DNA from 2 places in the Crassaminicella indica genome. Region 2 is predicted to be linked to the other one. Evidence: a T-box and tRNA genes for the amino acid it is inferred to sense, from the RefSeq annotation. Region 2 holds a T-box; the other holds one or more tRNA genes.

Region 1 (10,853 bases), 1.2 Mb from region 2:
ATTGTTTATAATCATGATGATAAACAAGAGGTAAGAAAAGCTCTTAAAGGAAAAATAAGTATGATTGAATGGTATTATGATAAGATTGATGAAAAGGTATTAGAAATTTCAGCACCTGTTTATAATGGGAAAAAAATTATAGGGGTATTTGTTATAGGACTTTCTATGAAAAATGTTTATACTTCTATTTATACAATTTTTACAATATCATCTATCATTGCTCTTATAATGTTTTTGTTATTTTTATGGGTGCAAAATAAAAATGTGATAAGACCTGTAAACCAGTTAGATCAAAAGATTAATGAAATAGACATAGAGAATAATATAGACTACAGGCTTCCTTTAATTCATACGGATACTTTTTTTGGATTAACTCTTTCTATGAATCATTTATTAGATAAAACTCATAGTTATTTATGTGCATTAAAGGAAAATCAAGAAAAGTTAGAGGCATCGAATGAGGAAATCACAGCAGCTTATGAGCAGTTGACTGCATCAGAGGAAGAATTACGTGCCCAATATGATGAAATACAAAATTATACAGAAAAGCTAGAGCGTTTAAAGCAGAAATATGAGATTGCCATTGAAGGAACTAATAGTGCTGTATGGGAAGTAGATATAGATAATGAAACAATTTATTTTTCTCAAGAATTTAAAAAAATTATAGGAAAAAATATCAAAGAAAAAGGAAAAATTAATGAAGTCCTAAATCAAATTTTGACTATAGAAGATCAAAAAAGGTTTATGAAAGGATTTTTATCATATAAAAATAAAGAAAAAGAAGAAATATATACTCAAGTAAGAATTAAGGATCATAATGATAAATTTAAATGGATATTAGTGAGTGGAAAAGGGATTTATGATGAAAATAAAAATCTAAAGCTTATTAGTGGGATTCTTTTAGATATAACAAAGTTAAAGGAGCAAGAAGTATGTATAAAACATCTTGCTTATAACGATTCTTTAACTAATCTACCAAATCGAAGAAGCTTTTTAGAAAAGCTTGAAAGAGTAATAGAGCAAAATCAATATGGTGCAGTGATGCTAATAGACTTAGATAATTTTAAAGAGATAAATGATACATTAGGTCATGTATATGGAGATCAAGTGCTAAAAAAAGTAGCAAAGGAATTAATGAATATAAAGGATGAAAAAATGTTTATATCAAGATTTGGTGGAGATGAATTTCTTGTTTTAATAGAAGATGAAGAGAATGTGTTTGCAATAGAAAATTATGCAAAGAAAATAATTCAAATATTTAAAAATAAATTTATCATCGAAGGAGATGAAATCTATATAAGTGCGAGCTTGGGTGTTACTAGATATCCTTTTGATAGCAATAAGGTGAATCAATTAATCATGAATGCGGATATGGCTATGTATCGAGTAAAAGATCAAGGAAAAAACAATTATATGTTTTTTAATGAAGAAATGACAGAAAAATTAAAGGAACAGATTCAGGTAGAAAGGATTTTAAGAGATGCAATAAAAGAAGATGGATTTAAATTAGTATTCCAGCCACAAATTTGTACATATACTGGGAAAATAGTAAGCTTTGAAGCTCTATTAAGGCTTAAAAAGCATTTTATCTCACCAGATTTATTCATACAGGTAGCAGAAGAAAATGGCATGATTATTCAAATAGGAAGATGGGTTACAGAACAAGCGATTCATCAAATAGCAAGATGGAAAAATAAGGGGTTGCCTTTAAAGCCTATAGCAATTAATTTTTCAGCAAAACAGTTAAATGATATGGATTATATTAAATTTTTAGAAGAGACATTAAAGGAAAGCGGTGTAGAAGCTCAAGGTTTAGAAATTGAGATTACAGAAAGTATCTTTTTAGATAAAAAAGAAGAAACTATAGTATTTTTAAATCAATTAAAGAATTTAGGCATAAAAATTGCTTTAGATGATTTTGGGACTGGTTATTCTTCTCTTAGTTATTTAACATTTTTGCCAGTAAATAAAATAAAGCTGGATAAATCTTTATGTGATAAGTTCTTAGAAATAGAAAATATTGCAGTAATGGATAATATTATATCTCTTGCTCATAGTTTGAATTTAGAAGTGGCAGCAGAAGGAGTGGAGGATATAGAGCAATATAAACGTTTAAAAGTAGCCGGATGTAATTATATACAAGGATATTTATTTAGTAAACCGGTGGAAGCCTTAGAAGCTGAAAAAATATATGAGGATAATTTTTTAGAGAAGATTAATCTTTAGATTATATAGAATGGCTGTTGAATGATTTTTCAATAGCCTTATTTTAAAAAAAAAGGTGTTGACTTTTGCTATGACACATGGTATATTAATTTTCGTCCCTCTTGAGAGGGAACGTCAAATAGAAAAAAGTTCTAGTTGACGTAAAAGAAGAAACGTGGTAATATGTTTCTTGTCTTAGCTTGAAAGAACAATTATTTAAAAAGTTCTTGACAGCAAGAATGGAAGATGTTAAGATAGCTAAGTCGCTATTGAGAAAAAACGACGAAAAAGTTCTTGACAGATTCGACAAAAAGTGCTAATATAAAAAAGTCGCTAAACGGCGATTGAGTAAAAATTTGATCTTTGAAAACTATACAGTGTAAGAAATTAAGCCAGATACTCGTTATAAACGAGAAACGTTCAATTCGAATTCTTTTATTTGAGAGTTTGATCCTGGCTCAGGATGAACGCTGGCGGCGTGCCTAACACATGCAAGTCGAGCGAGAAGCTGTCAATGATCCTTCGGGAGATTTGATTAGTGGAAAGCGGCGGACGGGTGAGTAACGCGTGGGCAACCTGCCCTATACACAGGGATAGCCTCGGGAAACCGGGATTAATACCTGATAAAGCTCTAGTACCGCATGGTACATGAGTCAAAGCTTTAGCGGTATAGGATGGGCCCGCGTCTGATTAGCTAGTTGGTGAGGTAACGGCTCACCAAGGCAACGATCAGTAGCCGACCTGAGAGGGTGATCGGCCACACTGGAACTGAGACACGGTCCAGACTCCTACGGGAGGCAGCAGTGGGGAATATTGCACAATGGGCGAAAGCCTGATGCAGCAACGCCGCGTGAGTGATGAAGGCCTTCGGGTCGTAAAACTCTGTCCTAAGGGAAGAAAACTGACGGTACCTTAGGAGGAAGCCCCGGCTAACTACGTGCCAGCAGCCGCGGTAATACGTAGGGGGCGAGCGTTATCCGGAATCACTGGGCGTAAAGGGTGCGTAGGCGGCCGATAAAGTCTGGGGTGAAAGGCTACGGCTCAACCGTAGTAAGCCTTGGAAACTTATTGGCTTGAGTGCAGGAGAGGAGAGTGGAATTCCTAGTGTAGCGGTGAAATGCGTAGATATTAGGAGGAACACCAGTGGCGAAGGCGACTCTCTGGACTGTAACTGACGCTGAGGCACGAAAGCGTGGGGAGCGAACAGGATTAGATACCCTGGTAGTCCACGCCGTAAACGATGAGTGCTAGGTGTCGGAGGTTCATCCCTTCGGTGCCGCAGCTAACGCATTAAGCACTCCGCCTGGGGAGTACGGTCGCAAGACTGAAACTCAAAGGAATTGACGGGGACCCGCACAAGCAGCGGAGCATGTGGTTTAATTCGAAGCAACGCGAAGAACCTTACCAGGACTTGACATCCTCTGCATTAACCTTAATCGGTGAAATCCCTTCGGGGACAGAGAGACAGGTGGTGCATGGTTGTCGTCAGCTCGTGTCGTGAGATGTTGGGTTAAGTCCCGCAACGAGCGCAACCCTTGTCTTTAGTTGCCAGCATTTCGGATGGGCACTCTAGAGAGACTGCCGGGGATAACTCGGAGGAAGGTGGGGATGACGTCAAATCATCATGCCCCTTATGTTCTGGGCTACACACGTGCTACAATGGCTGGTACAACGGGAAGCGAAGGAGTAATCTGGAGCAAATCCTAAAAGCCAGTCTCAGTTCGGATTGTGGGCTGCAACTCGCCCACATGAAGCTGGAGTTGCTAGTAATCGTGGATCAGAATGCCGCGGTGAATGCGTTCCCGGGTCTTGTACACACCGCCCGTCACACCACGGGAGTTGGGGGCACCCGAAGTCAGCTATCTAACCTTATGGAGGAAGCTGCCGAAGGTGAAATCAATAACTGGGGTGAAGTCGTAACAAGGTAGCCGTATCGGAAGGTGCGGCTGGATCACCTCCTTTCTAAGGAGAAAGGCTTAACTTACACTGTATAGTTTTGAAGGATCAAACCTTCAAAAGTTAATTATGGGGACGTAGCTCAGCTGGGAGAGCACCTGCCTTGCACGCAGGGGGTCAGGGGTTCGATCCCCCTCGTCTCCACCATGTGTACTTTGAAAACTGAACAATGCATATAAAATACAATTTTTACTGGTCAAGCTATAAAGAGCATAGGGCGGATGCCTTGGCACCAGGAGCCGATGAAGGACGTGGTAAGCTGCGATAAGCCTCGGGTAGCTGCAAGCAAGCGTTGATCCGGGGATTTCCGAATGGGGAAACCTACTTAAGGTAATACTTAAGTAACTATTACTGAATCCATAGGTAATGGTAGGCATACCAGGGGAACTGAAACATCTAAGTACCCTGAGGAAGAGAAAGAAAACTCGATTCCCTAAGTAGCGGCGAGCGAAAGGGGACTAGCCCAAACCTAAAGAATTTTCTTTAGGGGTTGTGGATATACTCATTAAGAAAGAGGTATTGTAGTCGAAGAAGTCTGGAAAGGCTCACCGTAGAAGGTAATAGTCCTGTAGGCGAAACAAGAAGACTTTCGAGTATACTCCAGAGTACCACGAGACACGTGAAACCTTGTGGGAAGCAGGGGGGACCACCCCCCAAGGCTAAATACTACCTGGTGACCGATAGCGCATAGTACCGTGAGGGAAAGGTGAAAAGAACCCCGGGAGGGGAGTGAAATAGAACCTGAAACCCTATGTTTACAAGCAGTGGAAGTTCTTTTTATGAACGACCGCGTACTTTTTGTAGAACGGGCCAACGAGTTACGGTATGCAGCAAGGTTAAGTAGTTATGCTACGGAGCCGCAGCGAAAGCGAGTCTGAATAGGGCGATTTTAGTTGTATGCCGTAGACCCGAAACCGGGTGACCTATCCATGAGCAGGTTGAAGCGGAAGTAAAATTTCGTGGAGGACCGAACCCATGTCTGTTGAAAAAGGCTGGGATGACTTGTGGATAGCGGAGAAATTCCAATCGAACTCGGAGATAGCTGGTTCTCCCCGAAATAGCTTTAGGGCTAGCCTTAAAAGTTGTGATACGGAGGTAGAGCACTGAATGTCCTAGGGGCCCTCACCGGTTACCGAAGACTATCAAACTCCGAATGCCGTAATCATAATTTTAGGAGTCAGACTATGTGTGATAAGATTCATAGTCGAGAGGGAAACAGCCCAGACCGTCAGCTAAGGTCCCTAAGTACAGGTTAAGTGGAAAAGGATGTGGGATTGCATAGACAACTAGGATGTTGGCTTAGAAGCAGCCATTCATTCAAAGAGTGCGTAATAGCTCACTAGTCGAGTGATCCTGCGCCGAAAATTACCGGGGCTCAAACCTGTCACCGAAGCTACGGCATCCCTTTGGGATGGGTAGGGGAGCATTGTATACGGGTTGAAGCTGTACCGTAAGGAGCAGTGGACTGTATACAAGAGAGAATGTTGGCATGAGTAGCGAGAGGCAGGTGAGAATCCTGCCCGCCGAAAACCTAAGGTTTCCTGAGGAAGGTTCGTCCACTCAGGGTTAGTCGGGACCTAAGCCGAGGACGAAAGTCGTAGGCGATGGACAACAGGTTGAAATTCCTGTACCACCGAAAATCGTTTGAGCAATGGGGTGACACAGGAGGATAGGTTAAGCGCACCGTTGGTTGTGTGCGTCCAAGCGTTTAGGAAGTCGAGATAGGCAAATCCGTTTCGATAATTCTGAGACGTGATGGGGAGCGAAAAACAAGTAGCGAACTTACTGATTCCACACTGTCAAGAAAAGCCTCTAGCGAGATTGTAGGTGCCCGTACCGCAAACCGACACAGGTAGGTGAGGAGAGAATCCTAAGGCGAGCGAGAGAACTATTGTTAAGGAACTCGGCAAAATGACCCCGTAACTTCGGGAGAAGGGGTGCCACGTTAGGGTGCAAGCCCGAGGTGGCCGCAGAGAATAGGCCCAAGCGACTGTTTAGCAAAAACACAGGTCTCTGCTAAGTCGAAAGACGATGTATAGGGGCTGACGCCTGCCCGGTGCTGGAAGGTTAAGGGGAAGTGTTAACGAAAGTGAAGCACAGAACTTAAGCCCCAGTAAACGGCGGCCGTAACTATAACGGTCCTAAGGTAGCGAAATTCCTTGTCGGGTAAGTTCCGACCCGCACGAAAGGCGTAACGATTTGGGCACTGTCTCAACAATAGACTCGGTGAAATTGTAGTACCGGTGAAGATGCCGGTTACCCGCAGCAGGACGGAAAGACCCCGTGGAGCTTTACTGTAGCCTGACACTGGATTTTGGTATTACATGTACAGGATAGGTGGGAGACTGAGAAGCATGCACGCCAGTGTGTGTGGAGTCGACGTTGGGATACCACTCTTGTAATACTGAAGTTCTAACCATAAGCTGTGAATCCAGCTTTGGGACACTGTCAGGTGGGCAGTTTGACTGGGGCGGTCGCCTCCTAAAGAGTAACGGAGGCGCCCAAAGGTTCCCTCAGCGCGGTCGGAAATCGCGCGAAGAGTGCAAAGGCAGAAGGGAGCTTGATTGCGAGACACACAGGTCGAGCAAGGACGAAAGTCGGGCTTAGTGATCCGGTGGTTCCGAGTGGAAGGGCCATCGCTCAACGGATAAAAGCTACCCCGGGGATAACAGGCTTATCTCCCCCAAGAGTCCACATCGACGGGGAGGTTTGGCACCTCGATGTCGGCTCGTCTCATCCTGGGGCTGAAGTAGGTCCCAAGGGTTGGGCTGTTCGCCCATTAAAGAGGCACGCGAGCTGGGTTCAGAACGTCGTGAGACAGTTCGGTCCCTATCCGCTGTGGGCGTAGGAAATTTGAGAGGAGCTGTCCTTAGTACGAGAGGACCGGGATGGACGTACCTCTGGTGCATCAGTTGTCACGCCAGTGGCACAGCTGAGTAGCTATGTACGGAAGGGATAAGCGCTGAAGGCATCTAAGCGCGAAGCCCCCCTTAAGATAAGATTTCCCATGGAGTTAATCCAGTAAGACCCCAGAAAGACGATCTGGTTGATAGGTCGGAGGTGTAAGGGCAGTAATGTCTTTAGCTGACCGATACTAATAGGTCGAGGGCTTGACCAAAATATGCATTGTTTAGTTTTGAGGGTATAAAAAAGTGGTTGACAAATCGTGAAAAACAAGATAAAATATATCTTGTCCTCAAAAAAATCCAGTGGCAATAGCGAAGGGGTCACACCTGTTCCCATACCGAACACAGAAGTTAAGCCCTTCAGCGCTGATGGTACTTAGGCGGAGACGCCTTGGGAGAGTAGGTCGTCGCTGGTTGAAGGTGGGGCGGCGTAGCTTAGTTGGCTAGAGCGTCCGGTTCATACCCGGAAGGTCGGTGGTTCGAGTCCACTCGCCGCTACCAAATAAAATATGGCCCATTGGTCAAGCGGTCAAGACACCGCCCTTTCACGGCGGTAACCCGGGTTCGATTCCCGGATGGGTCACCATTTTGGGCGCATAGCTCAGCTGGGAGAGCACCTGCCTTACAAGCAGGGGGTCATAGGTTCGATCCCTATTGCGCCCACCATTAAAATTTTAATTATGGCCCGGTAGTTCAGTTGGTTAGAATGCCAGCCTGTCACGCTGGAGGTCGAGGGTTCGAGCCCCTTCCGGGTCGCCAAATTAATTTGCTGGTGTGGCTCAACGGTAGAGCAGCTGACTTGTAATCAGCAGGTTGGGGGTTCGATTCCCTTCGCCAGCTCCAAAATATGCGGATGTAGTTCAATGGTAGAACTCCAGCCTTCCAAGCTGGTAGCGTGGGTTCGATTCCCATCATCCGCTCCAATAAGGGTTCATAGCTCAGTTGGATAGAGCAACGGCCTTCTAAGCCGTGTGTCCGGGGTTCGAGTCCCTGTGGACCCGCCATGAAGTACTGGGGTATCGCCAAGTCGGTAAGGCACCAGACTTTGACTCTGGCATTCGTAGGTTCGAGTCCTGCTACCCCAGCCATGAGACCCATTAGCTCAGTCGGTAGAGCACTTGACTTTTAATCAAGGTGTCCCGCGTTCGAGCCGCGGATGGGTCACCAAATCTTTATCCACATTTGGAGGGGTATAGCTCAGTTGGTAGAGCAGTGGTCTCCAAAACCACGTGCCGAGGGTTCGAGTCCTTCTGCCCCTGCCAGTGTTTAACATAAATTATCGAGGTGTAGCGCAGTTTGGTAGCGCATCTGGTTTGGGACCAGAGGGCCGCGGGTTCAAATCCTGCCACCTCGACCATTTCAAAAATTTAATTAAGGGCTTGTAGCTCAGGTGGTTAGAGCGCACGCCTGATAAGCGTGAGGTCGGAGGTTCGAGTCCTCCCAAGCCCACCATTTTGTATGAGGGCCTTTAGCTCAGTTGGTTAGAGCGTCCGGCTCATAACCGGCAGGTCCGGGGTTCGAGTCCCTGAAGGCCCACCATAATAATATAAATTAATAATTTGCCCAGATAGCTCAGTCGGTAGAGCAGGGGACTGAAAATCCCCGTGTCGGTGGTTCGATTCCGCCTCTGGGCACCATTTGAAATAGCAAGCATATTCTGCTTGCTATTTACTTTTTGTTTAAGTTTATACTTCTTTGCTTATCTTGGAGGATGAATGAGCCTAATATATTAGACATATCGAATGTCTAATATGTTATAATATAAGCATAAAGTGTTTATTGACAAATAAATAGAGCATGAGGTCATATAGCTTATCAAACTAGGATATTTATGATTCACATAAAATATTTCATGATGAGGTGATGAATATGAAGTCTGAAGCTTTTTTAGATTATTATATTTATAATGGGAAAGTATATGATTCGAAAAATATGGAAGGGTTTGAAGCAATCGGCTCTCCTGTTATTTATGAAGTAATTAGAATAATTGAAGGTGTTCCATTATTTTTAGAGGAGCATTTGGAAAGAATGAGAAAATCTGCATTGCTTTTGGGGCTTCATATTCAAAAGGAAGATAAAACTGTTACAGATGAAATAAATAAGCTCATTGTTATGAATAAATGTAAAAATATAAATGTAAAACTTCTTTGCAGTAGGGTAAATGAAACAAAGCAGGATTTTTTGGTTTATTTTATTAAAAGTTATTATCCTGAAAGGGAAGTTTATGAAAGAGGAATACATACTATTTTATATTATTCTGAAAGAGAAAATCCAAATGCAAAAGTTTTGAATATATCTTTTAGAGAAAATATCAATAAAAAAATTAAGGAAAATAATGCTTTTGAAGCTTTATTGGTGAATGAGGAAGGAATCATTACAGAAGGAAGTCGATCTAATATGTTTTTTGTAAAAGGAGGAGAGGTATTTACAGCTCCTGCAAAAGATGTATTGTTAGGAGTTACAAGAAATCGCATTATGAAGGTTTGTAAAGCTTTAAATATTCCTGTAATAGAGAAAGCTATTTCTGTAAAGGATATAATCTGTTTAGATGGAGCTTTTATGAGTGGGACTTCTGTAAATGTATTGCCAATTAGTAGTATTGGTAAGATTCAGCTGGATTCTGTTTATAATAGAGTTATTGATAAAATTGCAAAAGGTTATATACAGCAGATGAAAAGTTATATTCAAGCAAAAAAACAGATGGTATAATAATAAGTGAACTTTTTATGAAGAGTTTGTTATATTCGTTTTTCTTTGAGAATAAAATATTTATGTAGCACAAAATTTAATAGGTTGTTTGATAAAAATTGAATTCGGGGTGAATTTTATGATCAGTAAAAGAAGAGCAATAATAGGAGCTATGATACTTGTACTCATAACAGGAATACTTACCTTTACAGTGACAAATATAGTTGGATTAACTATAGGAGAAAAGGTTATTATTTCTAAACAAAATTATGAATATTTTAAGGATCTTAATAAAAAGTATAGCAAAATGTTGTATTTAAAGGATTACATAGAAAAAAATTATTATGTACCAGTAGATGAGAGTAAATTTGAAGATGGTATCATTAAAGGACTGTTTGAATCATTAGATGACCCATATTCTGTCTACATGAATAAAAGAGAATTTGTTAACTTTATGGAGCATACAAAGGGAAGCTATGATGGTATTGGTGTGATTATGACTCGTGGAGAGGATGGTTTTATTACTGTTGTAGCACCTATAGAGGATACGCCGGGAGAGAGAGCTGGAATTAAAACAGGAGATAAAATTATCAAGGTAAATGATAAGGATGTAACAGCAGCGACAGCAGAAAAATTGAATGAAGCTGTCAATATGATTAAGGGAAAACACGGTACAAAGGTAAATTTAACTATTATCAGACCTGGAAAAAAAGAACCATTTACTGTTGCGATTACAAGAGAAGAGATTAGATTGACACCAGTAAAATCAAGAATATTAGAGAATGATATAGGTTATATAAGAATTACTATGTTTGATGAAAAATCAGCAGAAGAATTTATGAAGCATCTTGATGACCTTGAAAAGAAAAATATAAAGGGACTTATTATTGACCTTAGAAATAATCCAGGAGGATTATTAGATGAATGTGTAAAAATTGCAGATCGACTTTTAGGAGAGCAGGATATTGTCTATACTCAAGATAGAGCAGGTAATCGTGATTATAAAAAATCAGATAAAAATAAAGTAGATTATCCTTTTGTACTCCTTGTAAATGGAGGAAGTGCGAGTGCATCAGAGATTTTATCAGGTGCTGTAAA
Region 2 (10,853 bases):
AGGTACTAGACATGATTAGAGATTTTACAGCAGAGCTTGTAGAAGATGGTAAAATACCTGTAATGATTGGTGGGGAGCATCTTGTAACATTACCAGCTGTAGAAGCTGTGTATAAAAAGTATAAAGATTTATATATTCTACATTTTGATGCGCATACAGATTTAAGAGAGGATTATTTGGGAGAGAAGCTGTCTCATGCAACTGTAATGAGGAGAATTTGGGATTTTATTGGGGACAATAGAATCTACCAGTTTGGAATAAGATCAGGAGAAAAATATGAATTTGAGTGGGCGAAAGAGCATACAAGGTTAACAAAGTTCAATTGTAATGGGTTAAAGGAAGCAGTAAAAGATATAGGAGATAGACCTGTATATGTAACCATTGATTTAGATATTCTAGATCCTTCTGTTTTCCCAGGAACAGGGACTATTGAACCAGGAGGAATATCTTTTCATGCTATGATGGAAGTAATAAGTATGATTAAAGATCTAAACATTGTAGGAGCTGATGTTGTAGAGCTTTCCCCTCATTACGATGCGAGCGGTGCTTCAACAGCAGTGGCTTGTAAGATTCTTAGAGAATTGGTGTTAGCTATTGAGTGAAAGCATAAAAAGGGAAATATAGGGAGAAGATTTTATGAAAACCTTAATAAAAGGAGGATGGGTTATAGACCCATCTCAAAAGATCAATGAACCTTTAGATTTATTGATTGAACATGGAAAAATAATAAAAATAGAAAAAAATATTCAAGTGGAAAATAAAAAGGTCATTGATGCTAGTGGTAAATATATTGTACCCGGGCTTATTGATATGCATGTACATTTTCGTGAACCGGGGTTTGAAAAAAAGGAAACAATTAAGACAGGAGCTTTGTCTGCAGTAGCTGGAGGCTTTACAAGTGTTGTATGTATGCCTAATACAAGTCCTGTGATTGATAATGTTCATACGATAGATTATATAAAAGAAAAGGCAAAAGATGCAGCTTGTAATATATACTTTATGGGAAGCATTACAAAAGATTTAGAAGGAAAAATTCTAACTCCTTATAAAGCTTTAATCAATGAAGGTATTGTTGGTATTACAGACGATGGTAAGACTGTTATGAACACTAGAGTTATGTATGAAGCAATGGAAGAGGCAAAAAACTTAGATCTTTTAGTGAGTACTCATTGTGAAGATATAGATATGGTTTATGATCGATCTATAAATAGAGGTGAAATATCAAAACAATTAAATTTAGAAGGTATTCCTCCTTTAGCAGAGGAAGTGATTATTTCAAGGGATATTTTCTTAGCAGAAAAAATAGGAGCTAAGGTTCATATTCAACATATTTCTACAAAAAATGGAGTACAGCTTGTAAGAGAGGCAAAGAAAAAAGGAGTCAATATATCTTGTGAAGCTGCCCCACATCATTTTACCTTGACTGATAAGGAGATATTAAAAAAGGGAAGCAGTGCAAAAATGAGTCCTCCTTTAAGAACAGCAGAAGATGTAGAAGCTATAAAGGAAGGTTTGTTAGATGGAACTATTGATTTGATTGCAACGGATCATGCACCTCATACGAAAGCAGATAAAGATAAAAATTTAGTAGAAGCTGCTAATGGTATTATAGGACTTGAAACAGCTTTAGGATTAGCACTTACCGAGCTTGTTCATAAAGGAAGCATGACACTTGAAGCTTTGGTAAAAAAGATGAGCTATAATCCAGCAAAGCTATTGGATATTCCAAAGGGTACATTAAAGCTTGGTAGCGATGCAGATGTTACAATAATCGATATTGAAAAGGAATGGGTTGTTGATAAAGAACAATTTTATTCAAAAGCAAGGAATACACCGTTTGATGGATGGAAATTAAAAGGAAAAGCTGTGATGACAATAGTCGGTGGTGAAATAAAATATATAGAAAGAAGTATATTATAAGTTTATCTATAGCCTATGTATAGGTAAACAACATCAACATAAAAAAAGAAATATATAAAGATAAGTGAATGACTTCGATAACTTTTGTAAAAAAACTTACTGAGATTTCATGAAAAATACGTTAAGAACCTTCATTGTTTGAACGAAGTGAGTTTTGAAGGTTTAGTATTTTTTCATGGAATGAAGTTTTGTTTTTTCAAAAGTTATCTGGAATGAACTATCTTTTATATTTCATTTTGAAGTTGTTTGCCTATAGTTTATATGATTTTCATAAAATAATAAAAAGATAGGAAATAAAATTAATTCCTATCTTTTTATTATTTATGCTTCACTTTTGCCAGTATCTTTATTTAATCTGTCCTTTATTGCTTCAAGTTCATTTTCAAGAATTTCTTTTCTTCTTTCAAGAAACTCTTTTTCACTTCCTATCCATCTACATAGTCCTAAACCTCTTCCATAACCTCTGTTATATCTTACTGAATCATTATAAATATTACAATTACCTCTTCTTCTTCCAGTTCCTGCACCCATTCCCATTGGTCCTGTTCCATCTAATCTTGGCATATAATCATCTCCTTTTTTATTTTTAGCATATGCTATTTATCTTTATTGTAAAACAGTTTTGGTCATATGTCAATAACTCTGCGAAAAAAATTTTGGTCATATGTTCAAAATTATAAAAAGAGTATAGTGTCTTTATTGAAATGATATGTAAAATTATGTTTACAAATTTCAGCCTATCCCTTGACAAATTTATTATTTTACAGGTAAAATATAATGTAAAATTATAAAATAATAAAAGGTTAGGATAAGGACAGTAGTAAAAAGATTGCGTATACAGAGAAATAATCATTTGGTGAGAGATTATTACAAATCTTTTTATGAAGATCACCTTGGAGCTGAAATCCTGAAAGTATAATACGAGTAGGGATTTTCGCAGGCATGCGTTATGATGCATTGAGTGATAAGACGTATAAGTCTTATAATAAGGGTGGTACCGCGGTTTATTCGTCCCTAAGCATTTGCTTAGGGACTTTTATTATTGAAAAATAAATAGAAAGGATGAAGGAGATGGAAAAATTTAAGACTTTATCTGATTTACCAATAGCTGAAGTTCAAAACAAAATTTCAGATTCTTGGGATAAAAATAATCTCTTGAATAAATGTGTTGAAACAAGAAAAGATGGGAAGCCTTTTGTATTTTTCGAAGGACCTCCTACTGCAAATGGAAGACCAGGAATCCATCACGTAATGGCTAGAACATTAAAAGACTCTGTTTGTAGATATAAAACTATGACAGGTCATCAAGTAAAAAGAAAAGCAGGTTGGGATACGCATGGATTACCTGTAGAGATTGAAGTTGAAAAGCAATTAAATTTATCTGACAAACAAGAAATTGAAAACTATGGAATTGATAAATTTAATAAAAAGTGTCGTGAGTCTGTATTCTCCTATGAAAAACAATGGAGAGAAATGACAAGAAGAATGGGATATATGATTGACCTAGACAATCCATATATTACGTTAGATAACGATTATATTGAATCTGTATGGTGGATATTAAATAAATTCTTCAATGAAGGTTATATGTATGAAGGTCATAAAATCCTTCCATATTGTCCTAGATGTGGAACAGGACTTGCTTCTCATGAGGTAGCACAAGGATATAAAGAAATAAAATCTAATACTGTAATTGCTGCTTTTAAAAGAAAAGATGCAGATGAGTATTTCTTAGTATGGACAACTACACCTTGGACATTATCATCAAATGTTGCACTAGCTGTACATCCTGAAGAAACTTATTTAAAAGTAAAATCAAAGGGAAATGTATTTTATGTAGTAAAGCAATTGGCTAATAGAGTACTTGGAGAAGAATTTGAAGTATTAGAAGAATTAAAAGGAAAAGATTTAGAATATATGGAATATGAACAGTTAATGCCTTTTGTAAAGCCTGATAAGAAAGCATTTTTTGTAACAGTTGCTGATTATGTAACTACTGAAGATGGAACAGGTATTGTTCATATTGCACCAGCTTTTGGAGAAGATGACTATCAGGTTGGTAGAAAATATGATCTTCCTGTAATTCAACCAGTAGATGAAAGTGGAAAATATACGGCTACTCCTTGGGAAGGTAGATTTGTAATGGATCCTGATGTAGATGTGGAGATTATTAAGTGGTTACATGCAGAAGGAAAGTTATTCAAAAAAGAAAAGGTAGCACATAATTATCCGCACTGCTGGAGATGTTCAACACCACTTTTATATTATGCGAAGCCAAGCTGGTATATTGAAATGACAAAACTAAAGGATCAATTGATTAAAAATAATAATACAGTAAATTGGTATCCTGATTATGTAGGAGAAAAAAGGTTTGGAAACTGGTTAGAGAACTTAAACGATTGGGCATTATCTAGAAATCGTTATTGGGGTACACCACTGAATATTTGGAGATGTGAATGTGGACATACTACCTCCGTTGGTTCAAGAAAAGAATTAGCAGAAAGAGCTATTGAAGATATAGACGAAAATATAGAATTACACAGACCATATGTAGATGATGTGCATTTAAAATGTGAAAAATGTGGCGGTACAATGACAAGGGTTACAGAGGTGATTGACTGCTGGTTTGATAGTGGGGCTATGCCTTATGCACAACATCATTACCCATTTGAAAATAAAGAGAATTTTGATGAAGAATTATTCCCAGCAGATTTTATTTGTGAAGGGATTGATCAAACTCGAGGATGGTTCTATTCATTACTTGCAATTTCTACATTTGTTAAAGGTGTATCTCCTTATAAAAACGTATTAGTAAATGACTTGCTTTTAGACAAAGATGGAAGGAAGATGTCTAAATCAAGAGGAAATACAGTAGATCCATTTGAGCTTTTTGATAAGTATGGAGCAGATGTATTAAGATGGTATTTACTTTATGTATCTCCTGCATGGACACCAACAAGATTTGATTTAGATGGACTAAAAGAAGTACAAAGTAAATTCTTCGGAACTATTAAAAACGTTTATAATTTCTTTACTCTATATGCTAATACAGATGAAATCAATCCAAAGGAATTCTTTGTTCCATATAATGAGCGTCCAGAGCTTGATAGATGGATTTTATCAAAATACAATAGTTTAATAAAAGACGTAAAAGCAGAGCTTGAGATATATGATTTAACAAAAACTGTGAGAAAAATTCAGGATTTTGTAAATGAAGATTTATCGAACTGGTATATAAGACGTGCACGTAGACGTTTTTGGGCAACAGAACTAACAGAAGATAAAAAGGCTGTGTACAATACAACTTATGAAATATTAGTAGGTATTTCAAAAATGGTTGCACCATTTGCGCCATTCTTATCAGAAGAGATGTATAGAAATTTAACAGGAGAAGAATCTGTACATTTAGCATACTATCCAGAAGTAGATGAAGCTCTAATAGATAAAAAGGTAGAAGAAAGAATGGACCTTGTTAGAGATTTAGTTGGCTTAGGACGTGCAGCAAGAGAAAAATCAAAGATCAAGGTTCGTCAACCTGTTAAAGAAATTATGATTGATGGAAAATATGAATCATTAATTTCTGATTTAGTACCACTTATCAAAGAGGAATTAAATGTGAAAGAAGTGGTGTTTGAAAAAGAATTGAACCAATTTATGAACTTTAGCTTAAAACCAAACTTTAAAGTTGCAGGGCCTATATTTGGTTCAAAAATAAAACTTCTTGGAAAAGCATTAGCTAGCCTTGATGCATCTAGTGTAGTACCAAAGCTTGAAAATGGTGAAACAGTAGAAGTATCAGTAGATGGAGAGACTTTCTCTTTAAGCAAAGATCATGTATTGATTACTATTTCTGCAAAGGAAGGATTTACTGTACAGATGCAGAATAATCTGTTTGTAATTTTAGAAACAACTCTAACACAAGAGTTAATCGATGAAGGGTTTGCTCGTGAATTTATTTCTAAAGTTCAACAAATGCGTAAAAACAATGGATATGAAATGATGGATAAAATTAGAATTTACTTTGATGGAGATGATGAAATCACTAAAGCTATAAATATCCATAAGGATTATATTATGCAAGAAACTTTAGCAGAAAGTATTGAGATGGTATCAGATAATAGCTTTGAGCAACAAAACTTAAATGGTCATAAGACAGGGATTAAGCTAGAGAGAATATAATAGAAAAATCAGCCGTTTGGCTGATTTTTTCGATTCTGAAATATATAAGCTAATAGAAGTGATATTGAGAAATATTTTTAACTATGGTAAAATATTTCCGAAATGGAACAGAGTAAGCTTTTAATGATTAGCTGGAGGAGTTGTATGAATAAGGTAAATAATGAAATAAGAGCAGATATACAAAATGTTGCAGGTCTAAAAACAACCCAAGAAAAATTGCGTATAGCAGAAAAAGTATTCAACAATACCAGTGAAGGAATTGCTGTTACAAACTCACAAGGAATAATACAGTGGGTAAATCCAGCATTTACTGTTATTACTGGATATAGTGCAAGGGAAGCTATTGGAAAAAATCCTCGTATTTTGCGTTCTGAGAGGCATAATAAGAACTTTTATAAGCAAATGTGGAAAAAACTTATAGAAAAGGGAGAGTGGAAGGGGCATATATGGAATAGACGAAAGAATGGAGAAACTTATCTAGAATGGCTGAATATTTCTGCTGTAAAAGATGATAGTGGAAAAACTCTTCAATATGTTTCCGTATTTCATGATCTTACAGATAGTGTAATGAAAGAAGAGCATATAAAATATCAAGCTTATCATGATGTTTTAACAGAACTCCCCAATAGAGAGTTGGTAAAGGATCGCTTGAATCTGGCATTAGCTCATGCGTATAAGAACAATAAAATGCTTGCGGTGATTTTTTTGGATTTGGATCGGTTCAAACGTATTAACGATATTTTAGGGCATCATATTGGAGATATGCTCCTTCAAGCTGTAGCAAAGAGATTAAAAAAATGTGTGGATGCAGGAAATACAGTTGGACGATTAGGTGGAGATGAGTTTATTATCATTCTTGAAGAGATAAAAAGCGTACAAAACGTTATAAAAATAGTACATAAGATTTTTCATATTTTTGAGAAGTATTTTTTATTAAAGGGTCATGAAATCTATGTGACTGCAAGTATAGGGATAACCATTTATCCATCTGATGGAGATAGTATGGAAGGTTTGATGCAAAATGCTGAAGTGGCTATGTATCGTGCAAAGGAGAAAGGGAAAAATAACTATCAATTATATACTCCACAGATGAATGAAAGCGCATATGAACAGTTGCTTATGGAAAATGATCTGTATAAGGCATTAGAAAAAAAAGAATTTATTCTTTATTATCAGCCACAAGTAAAAACTACTACAGGAGAAATTATTGGAGCAGAAGCACTTATTCGATGGAAGCATCCTAAATTAGGACTTATTTCTCCAGCTAAGTTTATTCCATTAGCAGAAGAAACGGGCTTTATTGTTCCTTTAGGAGAGTGGGTTTTACGAAAAGCTTGTGAACAAAATATACTTTGGCAGAAAAAAGGATTAAAAAATATTAGAGTTTCTGTAAACCTTTCACCACTGCAATTTAAGCAAAAGAATCTAATAGAAAAAATTACGAAAATCATAAAAGAGACAGGAATAAGACCGGAAGATTTAGAGCTTGAGATTACAGAGAGTAGTGCTATGCTAGATCCTAATTTTACAATAAAGACATTAAAAACATTTAATCAAATGGGTATTAAAATAGCTATTGATGATTTTGGTACTGGATATTCTTCTTTGGCTTATTTTAGAAGTTTTCCTATTCATAAAATAAAAATAGATCAGTTGTTTATAAGAGATCTTAATAAAGATGAAAGCAATAAAGCTATTGTTCTTGCTATTATGGGGATTGCTAATAGCTTAGGATTAAAAGCTATTGCTGAGGGTGTTGAGACCAAAGAACAGTTAAATTGGCTAAAAAAATATGGCTGTGATGAGATACAGGGATATTTATTTAGTCCACCTGTAAGTTCATGGGAATTTGAAAAAATACTAGTAGAAAAACAGTAGTATTGAGGATACTACTGTTTTTCTTAATAAGAGATCGTATCAAGAGGAAGCATTAAATTATTAGTTTTGTTACAAGAAAAAGACTACTTCACTATGGAGTAGTAGTCTGTAATACAATATTATTTAAATATTTCTACAAACTTAATAGAATAAATATCACACACTAAGTAATTATCTGTTTCTGGTTCTTGTATAACGATGTAACTGATTCCAACATCAAGTAATTTACCTTCACGATCTATGAGCATATTTGTTCCAATTAAAAACTCTATTTTTACATATTCACCGATTTGTGTTTTTAAATATCCTTGAGTATAATTAATATCGTCTTGAACAGGTGGACCAGGTTCAAAATCAAAATTTGGTGGTATTTGAGTAGCAGGTGGTGTTATAGGTGATGGGTTATTTGGTGGCATAGCTTCTTCGTGGTTTGATGGCATAGGCATACTTGGTGTCATTGGATACATTGGCATCCAGGGATAGTAGTAGTTTGGAAAATCATTAAACATAAATAAACCTCCTTAATAAATATATTTAGAGCATATTAAGTTTTAGCATATAGTTCTGTTGGATTATAAAAGCAATGCTGACCTACTTTTACTTGGAAACGACCTGTTCCATTTCTGGGGAATGTATAAGGACAAGTAGGTTTAAATGGGTTGAAATACCATAGTGAATAGCCAACAGTAAATAATCTGTTTCCAGAAAGTGCCCAATCTGCTATATTATAATGGACTTGTTCTGGTGGATTTGCCCAAATTGTTTGTGGATTTGCTTTTCCTCCAAGAACAGAACGAACACAATCGAATTGACCTTTTTGATAAATGATTTTTCGGATATCACCCTGCCCTATACGGTGATATTCTCCATAAGGGATTCTTTTTCGATTCATGATAACCGTGGCTACAGCTTTCATTCCATTATCTCCTTCACCACCTGCTTCACACTTAATAATTCTTGCAAGGAGTTCTCTATCTGAATAAGCCATGTTTATTCACCTCATTTTTGTTGCTGATAATATTAATTTATGCATGAATTAAAAAAATGCTACTAAATATTTTAAAGGAATAGTTATAAAATGATTGAAAAACTATTTATAAGAGTTATCAAAGGCATTCGCTTATCTATATTTTGAAAAATAGGGTATAATATATAAAATCAATAAAATAAAGGAGAAACAGATTATGGATAAACAATTTAAGGATTATAATTTTAAGGATTTTATTTTAGAGAAGCTTGAAGAAAATCATATTATCACACCTACAAAAATACAATCTGAAACTTTTTTGTTAACATTAAAGGGAAAGGATGTTATAGGAAAAGCCAAAACAGGAACAGGAAAAACACTTGCTTATTTGCTGCCTATGATAGAAAAAATTGATCCCTCCAAAAGAGAACTTCAAATGTTAGTGTTAGCACCTAGTAGAGAGTTGAGCCTTCAGATTAAAAGAGAAGCAGAGCTTATTACTAAAGGGACAAATATTCTTGTAGAAGCTGTTGTAGAAGGCATAAAATTAGAAAAACAATTAGAAAAATTAAAGAAAAAACCTCAATTGATTGTTGCAACGCCAGGGAAATTAGTACAGATCATAGGGCTAAAAAAGATCAAAATGCATAATGTAAAGATTATTGCATTAGATGAAGTAGATCAAATTTTAGAACAAGGATTACGGGATAAAATTTTTGCAGTTGTGAATAAAACATTAAAGGATCGACAGCTCTTGAGTTTTTCGGCAACTATTTCAAAAGAAGCAAAAGAAATATTAAATAAATTAATGAAAGAACCTGTGTTTGTAAATTTAGATCATGTAGAACCAATCCCTTCAAAAATAGAGCATCAATATATTATAACTAAAAAATTAAAGAAAACAGAAACTTTAGTAGAAATTTTAAAGAATGTCAAGCCTAAAAAAAGTTTGATATTTATTAATAATAATCAAAATGTAGATCGTTTTGTAAAAGAATTGAAAAGTGAAGGATTTTCTGTAGGTGGTATACAAACAAGAACAAAAAATCAAGAAAGGCAACATTTATTAACTTCTTTTAATAAAGGGAAGTTAAAAATTCTTGTTACGACAGATCTTTTTACAAGAGGTATGAATTTTCAAGAAGTAAGTCATATTTTTAATATGGATTTACCACTTAATCAAACAGATTATTTACATCGTGCAGGTCGTACGGGAAGAATGGATAGGGAAGGCGTTGTAATTAATATTATAAGAGATAGAGAAAAATTTATTTTATATAAGATGATGAAATCTCTTAATATAAAGGTTATACCAATAGTTATTAGAAATGGGAAACTGATTCCTGTGCAAGAGATTATTAATAGAAAAAAAGTTACAAATAAGAATTATGATTACAAAAGATAAATATGGGTATGGTATACTTATAATAGATAAAGGATAAATAAAAAATTTTAAGAGAGCATAAAAGAAAGGGATGATATTTATGAATGGTCAAGAAATGCTAAATTATAAAAATTGGGCTGTTGTAGGAGATGTATTGAATCCTTCAAAATTTGCTCATAAGATTAAAAATAGGCTAATAGATGCAGGCTATAATGTATTTTTAATAAATCCTAGAGACAAAAGTGGAGAAGTTTTTTTAAGTCTTAAGGATATAAAAGAGCAAATTGATGTTATTGACCTTTGTATTAATCCAAATACAGGAATGAAAATTATTGAGGAAGCACATGAATTAGGAATAAATAAAGTTTTAATACAACCAGGAGCTGGAAGCGAAGAGATTAAATCATTTTGTAAAGAAAAAGGAATTACTTATCTTGAAAGCTGTGTATTGGTGGAATTATCAAAAAAAGGAATATAAACAAAAAAGAGGAACAAATTTGTTCCTCTTTTCATATAATAAAGGAA

The links. The T-box of region 2 lies ahead of ileS (isoleucine--tRNA ligase). A T-box ahead of a tRNA ligase gene usually reads a tRNA of that ligase, here a tRNA-Ile.
Region 1: it encodes a tRNA-Ile, which carries the amino acid that the T-box ahead of ileS (isoleucine--tRNA ligase) is inferred to sense. The anticodon was not compared.

The regions. Positions count from the first base shown of each region.
Region 1 is NZ_CP078093.1:317,709-328,561, reverse strand. Features, by position in the region: gene KVH43_RS01685 (EAL domain-containing protein) at 1-2,226, shown strand, start outside; rRNA gene KVH43_RS01680 (16S ribosomal RNA) at 2,641-4,167, shown strand; tRNA gene KVH43_RS01675 (tRNA-Ala) at 4,233-4,308, shown strand; rRNA gene KVH43_RS01670 (23S ribosomal RNA) at 4,356-7,279, shown strand; rRNA gene rrf (5S ribosomal RNA) at 7,367-7,483, shown strand; tRNA gene KVH43_RS01660 (tRNA-Met) at 7,492-7,568, shown strand; tRNA gene KVH43_RS01655 (tRNA-Glu) at 7,579-7,653, shown strand; tRNA gene KVH43_RS01650 (tRNA-Val) at 7,658-7,733, shown strand; tRNA gene KVH43_RS01645 (tRNA-Asp) at 7,750-7,826, shown strand; tRNA gene KVH43_RS01640 (tRNA-Thr) at 7,836-7,910, shown strand; tRNA gene KVH43_RS01635 (tRNA-Gly) at 7,917-7,990, shown strand; tRNA gene KVH43_RS01630 (tRNA-Arg) at 7,995-8,071, shown strand; tRNA gene KVH43_RS01625 (tRNA-Gln) at 8,080-8,155, shown strand; tRNA gene KVH43_RS01620 (tRNA-Lys) at 8,159-8,234, shown strand; tRNA gene KVH43_RS01615 (tRNA-Trp) at 8,254-8,329, shown strand; tRNA gene KVH43_RS01610 (tRNA-Pro) at 8,348-8,424, shown strand; tRNA gene KVH43_RS01605 (tRNA-Ile) at 8,443-8,519, shown strand; tRNA gene KVH43_RS01600 (tRNA-Ile) at 8,530-8,606, shown strand; tRNA gene KVH43_RS01595 (tRNA-Phe) at 8,629-8,704, shown strand; gene KVH43_RS01590 (aminotransferase class IV) at 8,937-9,776, shown strand; gene KVH43_RS01585 (S41 family peptidase) at 9,895-10,853, shown strand, end outside.
Region 2 is NZ_CP078093.1:1,921,156-1,932,008, forward strand. Features, by position in the region: gene speB (agmatinase) at 1-602, shown strand, start outside; gene KVH43_RS09010 (dihydroorotase) at 637-1,920, shown strand; gene KVH43_RS09015 (DUF5320 domain-containing protein) at 2,242-2,484, opposite strand; T-box leader at 2,717-2,939, shown strand; gene ileS (isoleucine--tRNA ligase) at 2,992-6,099, shown strand; gene KVH43_RS09025 (putative bifunctional diguanylate cyclase/phosphodiesterase) at 6,244-7,977, shown strand; gene KVH43_RS13455 (hypothetical protein) at 8,097-8,486, opposite strand; gene KVH43_RS09035 (cell wall hydrolase) at 8,522-8,965, opposite strand; gene KVH43_RS09040 (DEAD/DEAH box helicase) at 9,162-10,349, shown strand; gene KVH43_RS09045 (CoA-binding protein) at 10,429-10,806, shown strand.